DNA from 3 places in the Kitasatospora sp. NPDC088160 genome. Region 1 is predicted to be linked to each of the others. Evidence: riboswitches for the same ligand, from Rfam matches in the RefSeq annotation. Region 1 holds a riboswitch; each other region holds the start of a gene.
The links. A riboswitch is a leader RNA that binds a small molecule or an ion and turns the genes downstream of it on or off. The one in region 1 is predicted to bind thiamine pyrophosphate.

Region 1 (4,343 bases):
ACCGTCTAGGGTCCTGGGCATGAGCAAGAGCCTGACGGAAGAACTCTGGGCGGCCATCGAGCCGGTGTACGCCGAGATCCTCGCCCACCCCTTCATCGGTGGCCTCACCGACGGCACCCTGCCGCGTGCGGCCTTCCGCCACTTCGTCGTCCAGGACTCGCACTACCTGCGCGACTACGCCCGCGCGCTCGCCGTCTGCGCCGCCAAGGCGCCCGGCGAGGAGGACGTGCGGGCCTTCGCCGACGACGCGGTCGGCGCGCTGGCCGCGGAACAGGGCATGCACGCCGAGTTCCTGACCGCCTTCGGCGGCAGCGCCGAGCAGGCCGCCGCCGAACCGGTGCTGCCCACCACCCGGGCCTACACCAGCTACCTGCTGGCCACCGTCTACGGCGGCTCCTTCGCCGAGGCCGTCGGCGCGGTGCTGCCCTGCTACTGGATCTACGCCCGGGTCGGCGAGGCGCTGCTCGCCCAGGGCTCCCCCGACCCGCTGTACGCCAAGTGGATCGCCACCTACGGCGACGAGGCGTTCCAGTCCGTCGTCCGCCGGGTGCTGGCGCTCACCGACCGCCTCGGCGAGGAGATCTCCCCGGCCGAACGGCGCCGGGTCGTCGAGCACTTCACGACCACCTCGCGCTACGAGTGGATGTTCTGGGACGCCGCCTGGCGCGGCGAGCGCTGGCCGGTCTGACCGCTGGTCGCAGGGGGTGCGGGGCCCTTGCCGGGGGTCGTCCCCGAGGTCCGCACCCGGGTCTCCCCGGGGCCCCGGGTCGGGGTGATCTAGGGGTTCTCTCCGGGCCGACGGGCCTCGTTCCGGCACTCGTGTCCCCGTACGATCGAAGTACCGAAAGCAAGCGGGATGCGGCACCGGACGGCAGCCGACCCCACGGGGAGAGAAGGAACGGTCATGGCTGAGCTCTGGAAGTCGCTGCCCTCCTGGGTGCGGAACATCGTCATCCCGGTGCTGGTCCTGGTGCTGCTCTGGAACATCGTGGGATTCGTCTTCGGTGTCGTCGGCGCCCTGCTGAGCATCATGATCAAGGTGCTGGTCGTCGCCGGCATCGCCGCCGCCGTGGTGGTCCTGGTGAAGAAGGCCGCCAAGGGCTGAGCAACCGCCCGAGGCCCGGCCCCCGTCCAGGGGGCCGGGCCTTCGGCGTTCCTGGCGCGGGGTCCGGCCGGCCGGAGGCGTGCTGGACCTGCGGCGATCGGCTCGCTACGGTGTTGGGCGTCATGTGCAGGCAACACCGCCTGCCGACGCGGGAGCTCGGAGCACCGGGCTGAGAGGGCGCTGACCGGGACGTCGACGGACGGACCGACGGCTGCGTCGACCGCAGGAACCTGACCGGGTAATGCCGGCGTAGGGAGTATGAGGTCAGATGACCACGTTCGAAGCACAGCCGCAGCCTGCCCGCAGCACCGGGAACAGCGGCACCGAGGCCGGCAGCACCGAGGCCGCCACCGCCACCGCCACCGCCACCGCCACGGCCACCGTCACCGCCACCGTCACCAGCGCCGGCACCGGCTACCCCACCCCGGCCTGGCGCAAGGCCTACCGCGAAGGGTCCCGGCCCGACCTGCGGGTCCCGTACCGCGAGGTGCAGCTCACCAACGGCAGGACCGTCCCGCTGTACGACACCTCCGGCCCGTACACCGACCAGGCCTACGAACCCGACGTGCGGCGCGGCCTGCCCGCCCTGCGCGACGCCTGGATCCGCCAGCGCGGCGACGTCGAGGAGTACGACGGCCGCGAGGCGCGCCCCGAGGACGACGGGATCAAGCACACCTCGCCGCGCGGCGGAAACCTGCGCAACCTGGACGCCGTCTTCCCGGGCCGCCCGCGTCGCCCGCTGCGCGGCCGCGGCGGTGCCGCCGTCACCCAACTCGCCTACGCCAAGCGGGGCGTGGTCACCCCCGAGATGGAGTTCGTGGCGCTGCGCGAGGGCCTCGCCCCCGAGTACGTGCGGGCCGAGGTGGCCCGCGGCCGGGCCGTCATCCCGGTCAACGTGAACCACCCCGAGGTGGAGCCGGCGATCATCGGCACCAACTTCCTGGTGAAGATCAACGCCAACATCGGCAACTCCGCCGTCACCTCCTCGATCGAGGAGGAGGTGGAGAAGATGACCTGGGCCACCCGTTGGGGCGCCGACACCGTCATGGACCTCTCCACCGGCCGCAACATCCACACCACCCGCGAGTGGATCCTGCGCAACTCCCCCGTGCCGATCGGCACCGTGCCGCTCTACCAGGCCCTGGAGAAGGTCGACGGCAAGGCCGAGGACCTGAGCTGGGAGGTGTACCGGGACACCGTCGTCGAGCAGTGCGAGCAGGGCGTCGACTACATGACCGTCCACGCCGGCGTCCTGCTCCGGTACGTCCCGCTGACCGCCCGCCGCAAGACCGGCATCGTCTCGCGCGGCGGCTCGATCATGGCCGCCTGGTGCCTGGCGCACCACCAGGAGAACTTCCTCTACACCAACTTCGAGGAACTCTGCGACATCCTCGCGCGCTACGACGTCACCTTCTCGCTCGGCGACGGCCTGCGCCCCGGCTCCATCGCGGACGCCAACGACGAGGCGCAGTTCGCCGAACTGCAGACCCTCGGCGAACTCGGCCGGATCGCCCGCGAGCGCGACGTCCAGGTGATGATCGAGGGCCCGGGCCACGTCCCGATGCACAAGATCAAGGAGAACATGGATCTCCAGAAGGAGATCTGCGACGAGGCGCCGTTCTACACCCTCGGCCCGCTCACCACCGACGTCGCCCCCGGCTACGACCACATCACCTCGGGCATCGGCGCCGCGATGATCGCCTGGTGGGGCACCGCGATGCTCTGCTACGTCACGCCCAAGGAGCACTTGGGCCTGCCCAACCGCGACGACGTCAAGACCGGCGTGATCACCTACAAGATCGCCGCCCACGCCGCCGACCTCGCCAAGGGCCACCCCGGCGCCCAGGACTGGGACGACGCCCTCTCCGATGCCCGCTTCGAGTTCCGCTGGGAGGACCAGTTCAACCTGGCCCTCGACCCGGAGACCGCCCGCGCCTTCCACGACGAGACCCTCCCCGCCGAACCCGCCAAGACGGCCCACTTCTGCTCCATGTGCGGCCCGAAGTTCTGCTCGATGAAGATCAGCAAAAGCATCAATGAGAAGTTCGGCAACGGTGCGGCCTCGCCCGAGTACGACGAGGAAGCCGTCGAGGGCATGAAGGCCATGTCCGAGGAGTTCAAGGCCCAGGGCAACAAGGTCTACCTCCCGCTGGCCGACTGACGAGGGTCTGACGATGGCGCTGTCCCTTGACACCGAAGAGGCTGTCCTGGGGCAGCGTCTCCTCATCAGCCGGTAGCGTGGTGCTGGGCCATACCCCAGGAGGACAGATGAACCCTGAGCACCTCGCCCTGATCGAGGAGTTCCGCAGGTCCGCCCCGGCGAACTTCAAGATCGAGTTCTCTGGTGACATCGTCATCATGCAGGCGTCGCCCTCGGCCATCCACGAGCGGAACCTCTCCGTTGTCCGCCGACAGTTCGAGGCCCGTGCTCCGGCTGGATACCTCTCCACGGGAAACATGGACCTGACCTCTCCTCAGGTGTCGAAGCTGCGAAACCCAGACCTCACGTATCTCCCCGAAGACGCCATGACGACCACGGAGAACAGGGTTCCGGCCGAGCTGGCTCTCATCGCAGTCGAGATCGTCTCGCCGTCGAACCCGGAGAACGACTGGGTCGGCAAGCTCCGTGACTACCCGCTGATGCAGATCCCGCTCTACCTCTTGGTGGACGCCGCGCAGAAGACCGTCACGCTCTTCAGGGAGCCCGAGGCCGGTCGCTATCGGATGAGGGAAGACGCCGATTTCGGGGAGGTCATCCACATCCCCGAGCCGTTCGGCTTCACCCTCGACACCACGGTTCTGCTCCCGTACTGACGGTCTCGTCCGGTCCGGGCGGTGCGCCAGTGTGGTTGGCCAGCGTGAATGTGCTGGTTCTGGGTTGAAGCTCTGCTCGATGAAGATCAGCCACAAGATCCGCGCCGAGCACGGTGACGGTTCCAGTGCCGTGGAGACCGAGTTCGACGCCGAGGCGCTGGCCGGGATGGCGGAGAAGTCCGCCGAGTTCGCCGCCCAGGGCAACCGGGTCTATCTCCCGCTGGCCGACTGACGTCCAGCTGCACCTCGCTGCCGCCCCGGTGAGCTTCGACGCTTGCCGGGGCGGCACCGTGTCTGCGCACGGAAGGCGGACAGCAACACACTTGTCCGGACTTCGGACGCGGGCACATCCGGCGTACTACGCTGAGCGCCGTCCCAATCACCCTCAGTGAGGAGCTGGTATGCCGTACTCGCCGCTGCTGAT
Region 2 (4,343 bases), on a different contig from region 1:
GTGTCGGCGACCCACTTGGCCTGGTTGATCGGGATGGCGAAGCCGAGGCCGATGCTGCCGGCCCGGCCGTTGGCGGAGGCGTTGGACTGGATCGCCGAGTTGATGCCGATCACCGAGCCGCTGGAGTCGAGCAGCGGGCCGCCGGAGTTGCCGGGGTTGATCGAGGCGTCGGTCTGCAGGGCGTTCATGTAGGAGGACTGGCCGCCGGTCTCGTCGCCGGAGGCGACCGGGCGGTCCTTGGCGCTGACGATGCCGCTGGTGACGGTGGACTCCAGGCCGTACGGCGCACCGATCGCGACGGTGGCGTCACCGACGTTGACCTTGTCGGAGTCGGCCAGCGGAAGCGGGGCCAGCTTGCTCTTCGGCGGGTTTTCGATCTTGACCACGGCGACGTCGTAGCCCTCGGCGTGGCCCAGCACGGACGCGTTGTAGGACGTGCCGTCGGCGAACTTGACGGTCAGTTTGCCGCCGTTGAGGGTCGGCGCGACCACGTGGTTGTTGGTGAGGATGTGGCCCTCGGTGTCGAAGACGAAGCCGGTGCCGGTGCCCGACTCGCCGTTGCCCTGCGCCTTGATGGTGACGACGCTGGGCAGCGCCTTCTGCGCGATGCCGGCGATCGAGCCGGGAGCGGGCTCGTTCTTCTGGGTGTTGCTGGCCTGGACGGTGGTGCTGCGGTGGTCGTCGGCGCTGCTGGTGCTGTCGTTGCGGTCCGCGACGGTCACGCCGAGCGCACCGCCGGCCACGCCGGCGATCAGCGCGACGGCGGCGATCAGGGCGACCAGGCCGCCGCGCTTCTTGCGCGGGCCGCCGGGGCCGCCGGGGTAGTCGGCCGGGTAGCCGAGCGGTCCGGCCGGGCCACCCGGGTAGCCCGCGCCGCCGCCGGCGTCGTGGGAGGCACCCCAGCCGCCGAGCGGCTGGCCGGCGCCGAACGGGTGGTGGCCGGGCGCGGGGTGCGCGGCGGGCGCGCCGGGGGCGGCCGGGGTGCCGTACGGGTCGTGCGGGCCGGCGGCGGGGACGCCGTGGGCCGGGGTGGCGTACGGGTTGGCACCCGGCGGCAGGGCCGGGCTCTCGGCGACGGGTGCGACGGGTGCGACGGGTGCGGCGGGTGCCGCCGGCGCGGCCGGGACCGGCGGGGCGGGCGGCAGGACCGGCGGCGGCGCGTCGATGTAGCCGGTGGCGGCGTCGACCGGGGCGGCCGGTGCGTCGACGACCGGCGCGGCCGGGGTCTGCGGGGGCGCCTCCGGCGCGGGGACCTTGGTGAAGGCCACGGTGGGCTGGTACCCACCCTCGGCCGGAACACCATCGGCCGCAACGCCCTCCGTCGGCGCGGCCTCAGCCGGTGCGGCCTCGGCGGCCGGAGCGGCCCCGGGCTCGGGGACCCGGCCGAAGGCCAGTGTCGGCTGGTGCCCGCCCGAGGCGTGGCCGTCGGAAGCGGGAACAGCCGCCGCCTGGCCGCCCGAGGGCTGCTCCCCCTGCGGCCCGGTGGGCCCAACCTCGCGCTCGGTGCTCACGAACGACCTCCATAGCTGACAGAACCAAGGACCATAGTTTTTCGTACTGCCGATTCGTTTGCCGTAAGGACCCCTCTGAATAACTCATAAGAATCCTTAGCCGCAGCCGACAGCCGGGCCGCCGACCAGGCTGTCCTACGCCGACGACCGAGCGATGACCGAGCCGACGAGCAAGTCGACGGCCGAACCGAAGACCAGGCCGACGACCGGAGGCTCCCCCACCTCCGCCGGGCGTCCCGCGATGCGGGCCGCACACCCCGTGGCCTTGGCGTTCACCCCCGGGCCGGTTAGCCTGTCGCTCACAACTGACACGCGGGAGCTTGGACCATCCAGGCTGAGAGTGCGCTGGTCGACCGTACGCCACGGGATCGTGGGCGGACCGTCGAGGGGGCGCAGACCGCCGGAACCTGTCCGGGTAATGCCGGCGTAGGGAGTATCGGCCATGTCGCCTGCTTCGCCATCCTCTTCTTCGGACGCGCCCGCGTCCAAGGGTTTCCCCGAACCGTCCCCGACCGCTCACGGCGGTGACAGCGGTCACGCGGGCCCCACCGGCACGGCGACCGCCGTCCTGGAGCGCCCGGAGCGTGCCGAGGCGCCGCTCGTGCTGGACACCGAGCCGCCGCGCACGCTGCGCTTCCGGGACCACTTCGCGCTCTGGATGAACCTGGGCGTCAGCCTGATCGGCTTCTCCACCGCCGCGACCGTGCTCGGCGCCAAGGGCAGCGAGCTGTCGCTGGCCGCCGCGGTGACCGCGATCGTGGCCGGCACCGTGGTCGGCACCGCGATGCTCGGCGTGGCCGCGCTGATCGGGGCCCGTACCGGCGCGCCCGCGATGGCGAACCTGCGCGGGCTGTTCGGCACCCGGCTGTCGTATGTCCCGACGGTGCTGAACATCGTCCAGTGCGTCGGCTGGGGCGTGTTCGAGCTGCTGACGATCGCGGCGGGCGCGCAGACCGTCGCCCACACCGACGGCTACCGCTGGCTGTTCGTGCTCCTGGCGGGCGCGCTGACCACCGCGCTGACCATCTGGCCACTGGGCTCGATCGCGGTGCTGCGCCGCTTCGTGGCCGGTGCGGTCGCCGTCGCGATGGTGTACTTCACCGTCCAGCTGGGCCGCCAGGGGGTGCCCGACCCGGGCGCCGGCAACTGGCACGGCTTCCTGGGCGCCACCGACGCGATGATCGCGGTGTCGATCTCCTTCGTCCCGCTGGCCGCCGACTACACCCGGCACTCGCGCACCGCACGCTCGGCGTTCTGGGGCAGCTTCTCCGGCTACACGATCGCCCAGGTCTGGTGCTACGTGCTCGGCCTGATGGCCCTGCTGCAGTCCGACGGCGACCCGAACAGGATCTTCGACTCCTTCCTCGGCGTCTGGGCCGGCTGGCTGTTCCTGCTGGTGCTGGTGCTGCGCGAGACGGACCAGTCCTTCGCCAACGTGTACTCGACCGCGATGTCGGTGCAGAACCTGCTGCCGAAGGTGGACCGCCGGGTGCTGACCGGCGGGATCGGCCTGCTGATCACCGTGCTGGCACTGCAGATCGACAAGTTCACCGACACCTACACCAACTTCCTCGGTCTGATCGGCTCGGTCTTCGTGCCGCTGCTGGCGGTGCTGGCGGTGGACTACTTCTTCGGCGCCGGCCGGTACGGCTGGAACCTCTCCGCCGACGCGCCCTCGCGCCGCCTGATGCTGCTGCCCTGGGTGCTGGGCTTCGCGGTCTACCAGTTCATCGCGCCGACCGCGGTGGCCGGCTGGTGGACGGACTTCTGGACCTCCGCCCAGGACGCCCTGCACTTCACCCCGCAGGAGTGGACGTCCGCCTCGCTGTTCGCCTTCCTGGTGCCCGCGCTGGTCACCTGGGCGCTCACCCCGCTGACCCGCAGGACGGCGCCGAGCTGACCGACCGACACCGAAGACGGCCCCGCAGATTGGGGCCGTCTTCGCCTGCGCGTCACTTCCGCCGCCTATCGTGGGGCCCGTGACCAGCACAGACCCGTCCTCGACGGCGGCGCGCACCACGCCGCCCGTCCAGGTGATCGCCCACCGCGGTTCCTCGCACGCCCTGCCCGAGCACACCCTGGCGGCGTACCGGCGCGCGCTCGACGAGGGCGCGGACGCGGTCGAGTGCGACGTCCGGCTGACCGCCGACGGCGAGCTGGTCTGCGTGCACGACCGCCGGATCGGCCGGGTCTCCAACGGCCAGGGCACCGTCTCGGCGATGACGCTGGCCGAGCTGGAGGCGTACGACTTCGGCGCCTGGAAGACCGGCCGCCCCAGCACCGACCCCGAGCTGCGCGGCGTGCTGCGGCTGGAGCGGCTGCTGGAGCTGGTGGTGGACTGCGGCCGCCCGGTGGACCTGGCGATCGAGACCAAGCACCCGGTGCGCTACCGCGGCCGGGTGGAGGCCGAACTGCTGCGGAAGCTCGAACGCTTCAAGATCGGCGCGAGCCGGGAGGGCGAGCGCCCCTCGGCCCGGATCATGAGCTTCTCCTCGGTGGGGCTGAACCGGGTGGCGGCCTCGGCGCCGGAGTACCGGCGGGTGTTCCTGTTCGAACGGACCCTGCCGCTGCTCGGCCGGCTGCGCCCGGGCTCCCCGCTGCCGGGCGGGGCTCGGATCGCCGGACCGGGCATCGACCTGGTGCGGGCCCGCCCGCAGCTGGTGACGCGGCTGCGCGAGCTGGGGCACGAGGTGCACGTGTGGACCGTGGACGAACCGGCCGACGTGGAACTGTGCCTGGAGCTCGGGGTGTCCGCGATCATCACCAACCGGCCCGCCGAGGTCCTGGCGCAGCTCGGCCGGTGATCCGGCGTCGGACGGCGGGCCGCCCGCA
Region 3 (4,343 bases), on a different contig from region 1:
ACCAGGCCGAGGCCCAGCGCCGGGCGGCCCGGCTTGGTCGGGGTCGGCCAGACCGGGCCCGTGCAGAAGTAGTCCACGCCGGGCTCGGCGAGCGCCGCGTCCACCTCGGACTCGGCGTGGCAGGACCGGCCGATCAGCACCTCGTCGCCGAGGATCGCCCGGGCGGCCGGCACCGGCAGGTCGTCCTGCCCGAGGTGCAGCACGTCCGGCCGGGCCACGTGCGCGACGTCGGCGCGGTCGTTGACGGCCAGCAGCTTGCCGTGGCGGCGGCAGGCGTCCGCGAAGACCTCCAGGGCCGCCAGCTCCTGCTTGGCCTCCAGGCCCTTGTCCCGGAGCTGGACGATGTCCACCCCGCCCGCCAGCGCCGCGTCCAGGAACTGGGCGAGGTCGCCCTGCTCCCGGCGGGCGTCGGTGCACAGGTACAGCCGGGCGTCGGCCAGCCGCCGGCGCGGTGCGTCCGCCGCCATCAGATCAGCATCGCCTGGGCGCGCCGCTTGACCTCGGTGCCGCGGTTCTCCTGCAGCGCCTGGATCGGGCTGCCGGGCAGCGACGGGTCCTCGGTGAAGAGCCACTCCAGGATCTCCACGTCGTTGTACCCGCAGTCGCGCAGCACGGTCAGGGTGCCGGACAGGTGCTTGACCAGCCCCTGGCCGTCGATGAACGCCGCAGGGACCTGCAGCGACTTGTTGGGGCCCCGCCGGACGGCGATCAGCCCGCCGCTGCGGACCAGGTCGCGCACCTCGGTGACGCGCACCCCCCACTGCTCCGAGATGTCGGGCAGGTACATCCACTCGGAAACCAGGGCTTCGATCTTGCTTTCAATCTCACTCACGCCACCAGACTGCCACCTCCACAGCCCCCCGCGCACCAGCTGCTACCCCGCGACCGCCGACTTCAGCGGCACCGAGGGGTCCGCCGCGCGGGCCCGGTCCAGCGCGGTGCCGCGCTCGATCAGCCGGCGGCCCTGGGTGAGGTCGCGCGGCCGGTCGACGGCCAGCAGCGCGCTCGGCACCCCGTCGCGCAGCCAGAGCGCCGTCCAGGAGGCGTCCTGCGGGCCGCCGCGCCACAGCAGTTCGTCGCCCTCGGCGTGCCGCCCGGCGTACTGGACCATCCGCCCGAACTGCTCCGACCAGAAGTACGGCACCGGGTCGTACGGCGGCGCGTCCGCGCCGAGGACGGCGGCCGCCACGGCCTCGCCGGACTGCAACGCGTGGTCCCAGTGCTGGACGGCCAGCCGGGCGCCGGAGCGGGCGGACGGGTAGCTGACGCAGTCCCCGGCCGCGAAGACGCCGGGCAGGCCGGTGCGCAGCCGCCCGTCCACCAGGACGGCGCCGGTGCCGTCCAGCTCGACGCCGGAACCGGCCAGCCAGCCCGTCGCGGGCCGGGCGCCGACGCCGACCACGACCTCGTCGGCGGGCAGGTGCGAGCCGTCCGCCAGCAGCACCGCGCCCTCCTCGACGGCGGCCACGCCGACCCCGCAGCGCAGGTCGACACCGGCCTCGGCGTACCAGGCGGCCATCGCCGAACCGACCTCGGCCGGCAGCGCGCCGGGGACGGGCGCCGGGCCCGCCTCGACCACCGTCACCTCGCAGCCGGCCGCGCGGGCGGCGGTGGACACCTCGGCGCCGATCCAGCCCGCGCCGACCAGCACCAGCCGCAGGCCGGGCCGCAGCAGGGCACGCAGCGCCAGCGCGTCGTCCAGGGTGTGCAGCAGGTGCGCGCGCTCGGCGCCGGGCAGGGCGCGCGGGGTGGCGCCGGTGGCGATCACCAGGGCGTCGTACGGGAGGTCGCCGGCGTCGGTGTGCAGCACGCCGGGGGCGAGGCCGGTGGCGCGGCGGCCGGTGAGCAGTTCGATGCCCAGGTGCGGGTAGTCGATGTCCAGGGTGGTGGCGTCGGCCTTGCCGAGCAGCACGTCCTTGGAGAGCGGCGGCCGGTCGTACGGCGCGTGCGGCTCCTCCCCGACCAGCGTGATCCGCCCCCGCCAGCCGCCCTGCCGCAGCTTCAGGGCGCACTGCGCCCCGGCCAGCCCGGCCCCGACGACGACCACCTGATCCGTTCCGTTCAGCTCTGCCACGCCCGTCACTGTACTCAGCGCCCTGCCGGGGCCACCGGCCCGTCCACCCCGCGTACGGGCCTTCGGCCGGGCCCGCCCCCGGCGTTATGGTGGGGGCACCATCACGGGAGCCCGGCGTACCGGGCTGAGAGGCGGGCTGGCACGGCCCGCGACCGTCCGAACCTGATCCGGGTCATTCCGGCGAAGGGAGAAGAGCAGCCTTGTCACGCTTGCCCGAGGAAACCCACGCCGACGTGTTGGTGATCGGCGGGGGCGTCATCGGCCTCGCCGTCGCCTGGCGCGCCGCGCAGCGCGGGCTGGGGAACATCGTCGTGGTCGACCCCTCCCCCGGCGGCGGGGCGGCCGGGGTCGCGGCCGGGATGCTCGCCCCGGTCACCGAGCTGCAGTACGGCGAGGAGCCGCTGCTGCGCCTCGGCATGGCCTCCAACCAGCGGTACGGGGACTTCGCCGCCGAGCTCACCGAGGCGAGCGGCGGCCTGGACACCGGGTACCGCCGGTGCGGCACGATCGCCGTCGCGCTGGACTCCGACGACCGCGAGGAACTGCGCGAGCTGCACGCCTTCCACCAGCGGCTCGGCCTGGACTCGGCCTGGCTGACCGGCCGGGAGGCCCGCAGGCTGGAGCCGATGCTCGCCCCCGGCGTGCGCGGCGGCCTGCACGTCGCGGACGACCACCAGGTGGATCCCCGCCGGCTGCTGACCGCCCTGGTGGCCGCCTGCGAGCTCGCCGGGGTCGTGCTCCACCGGGCCGAGGCCGTCGGGCTGCTGGTCGAGGACGGCCGCGCGGTCGGCGCCCGGCTCGGCACCGGCGAGACACCGAGGGCCGACCAGGTGGTGCTCGCGGCCGGCCCGCACAGCCACCGGCTGCCCGGGCTGCCGGAGGGCGTGCTGCCGGCCGTCCGCCCGGTGAAGGGGCAGATCCTGCGGCTGCGGATCCCCGAGGCGTACCGGCCGTTCCTGTCCCGCAACGTCCGCGCGGTGGTGCGCGGACAGCACCTGTACCTGGTGCCCCGGGAGAACGGCGAGCTGGTGATCGGCGCGACCACCGAGGAGCAGGGCTACGACACCACGGTCACCGCCGGCGGGGTGTACGAACTGCTGCGCGACGCCCACGAGTTGGTGCCGGGCATCACCGAACTCCCGCTGCTGGAGACCTCGGCCGGGCTGCGTCCCGGTTCGCCGGACAACGCCCCGCTGCTGGGCCCGACCGCGCTGCCCGGGCTGGTCGCCGCCACCGGCCACTACCGCAACGGCGTGCTGCTCACCCCGGTGACCGCCGACCTGCTCGCCGAGTACCTGGCGACCGGCGAACTCCCCGAGCTTGCAAAGCCGTTCACGCCCACCCGGTTCTCCCCCGACCGCTCCACCACGAAGGCCTCCGCATGACCGAGATCGCACCACCCCAGACCACACCGGCCCAGACCACACCGGCCGAGATCGGGCTGACCGTCAACGGCGAGCCCCGCCGGGTGTCCGCCACGACCACCCTCGCGGAGGTGGTGGCCACCCTCAGCGCCGCCCACAGCGGCGTCGCCGCCGCCCTCAACGAGGCCGTGGTGCCGCGCAGTTCGTGGCCGGCCACGGAACTGTCGGCGGGCGACCGGATCGAGATCCTCACCGCCGTCCAGGGAGGCTGACATGGCTGACGACCTGCTGACCATCGCCGGGGAGTCCTTCGGCTCCCGGCTGATCATGGGCACCGGCGGCGCACCCAGCCTGGAGATCCTGGAACGGGCGCTGCTGGCCTCCGGCACCGAGCTGACCACCGTGGCGATGCGCCGGGTCGACGCCGGCACCCAGGGCTCCGTCCTGGACGTGCTGACCCGCAACGGCATCCGGGTGCTGCCCAACACGGCGGGCTGCTTCACCGCCGGGGAGGCCGTGCTGACCGCCCGGCTGGCCCGCGAGGCGCTCGGCACCGACTGGGTGAAGCTGGAGGTGATCGCCGACGAGCGGACCCTCCTGCCGGACCCGATCGAGCTGCTGGACGCCGCCGAGACCCTGGTCGACGACGGCTTCACGGTGCTGCCGTACACCAACGACGACCCGGTGCTGGCCCGCAAGCTGGAGGACGTCGGCTGCGCGGCGATCATGCCGCTGGGCTCGCCGATCGGCTCCGGCCTGGGCATCCGCAACCCGCACAACTTCCAGCTGATCGTGGAGGACGCGGGCGTCCCGGTGATCCTGGACGCGGGCGCCGGCACCGCCTCGGACGTCGCGCTGGCGATGGAGCTGGGCTGCGCGGCGGTGATGCTCGCCTCCGCGGTGAC

Region 2: another riboswitch for thiamine pyrophosphate. It lies ahead of ACIOGZ_RS36295 (cytosine permease); the one in region 1 lies ahead of thiC (phosphomethylpyrimidine synthase ThiC).
Region 3: another riboswitch for thiamine pyrophosphate. It lies ahead of thiO (glycine oxidase ThiO); the one in region 1 lies ahead of thiC (phosphomethylpyrimidine synthase ThiC).

Annotation. Positions count from the first base shown of each region.
Region 1 is NZ_JBIUSS010000005.1:176,158-180,500, reverse strand. It holds gene tenA (thiaminase II) at 20-688, shown strand; gene ACIOGZ_RS09615 (DUF5326 family protein) at 905-1,105, shown strand; TPP riboswitch at 1,244-1,378, shown strand; gene thiC (phosphomethylpyrimidine synthase ThiC) at 1,374-3,266, shown strand; gene ACIOGZ_RS09605 (Uma2 family endonuclease) at 3,374-3,919, shown strand; partial or broken gene ACIOGZ_RS09600 (phosphomethylpyrimidine synthase ThiC) at 3,969-4,151, shown strand.
Region 2 is NZ_JBIUSS010000031.1:66,449-70,791, forward strand. It holds gene ACIOGZ_RS36290 (trypsin-like peptidase domain-containing protein) at 1-1,511, opposite strand, end outside; TPP riboswitch at 1,814-1,961, shown strand; gene ACIOGZ_RS36295 (cytosine permease) at 1,954-3,411, shown strand; gene ACIOGZ_RS36300 (glycerophosphodiester phosphodiesterase family protein) at 3,491-4,315, shown strand.
Region 3 is NZ_JBIUSS010000019.1:94,704-99,046, forward strand. It holds gene thiE (thiamine phosphate synthase) at 1-467, opposite strand, end outside; gene ACIOGZ_RS27740 (Rv2175c family DNA-binding protein) at 467-832, opposite strand; gene ACIOGZ_RS27745 (FAD-dependent oxidoreductase) at 875-2,083, opposite strand; TPP riboswitch at 2,168-2,280, shown strand; gene thiO (glycine oxidase ThiO) at 2,284-3,459, shown strand; gene thiS (sulfur carrier protein ThiS) at 3,456-3,710, shown strand; gene ACIOGZ_RS27760 (thiazole synthase) at 3,712-4,343, shown strand, end outside.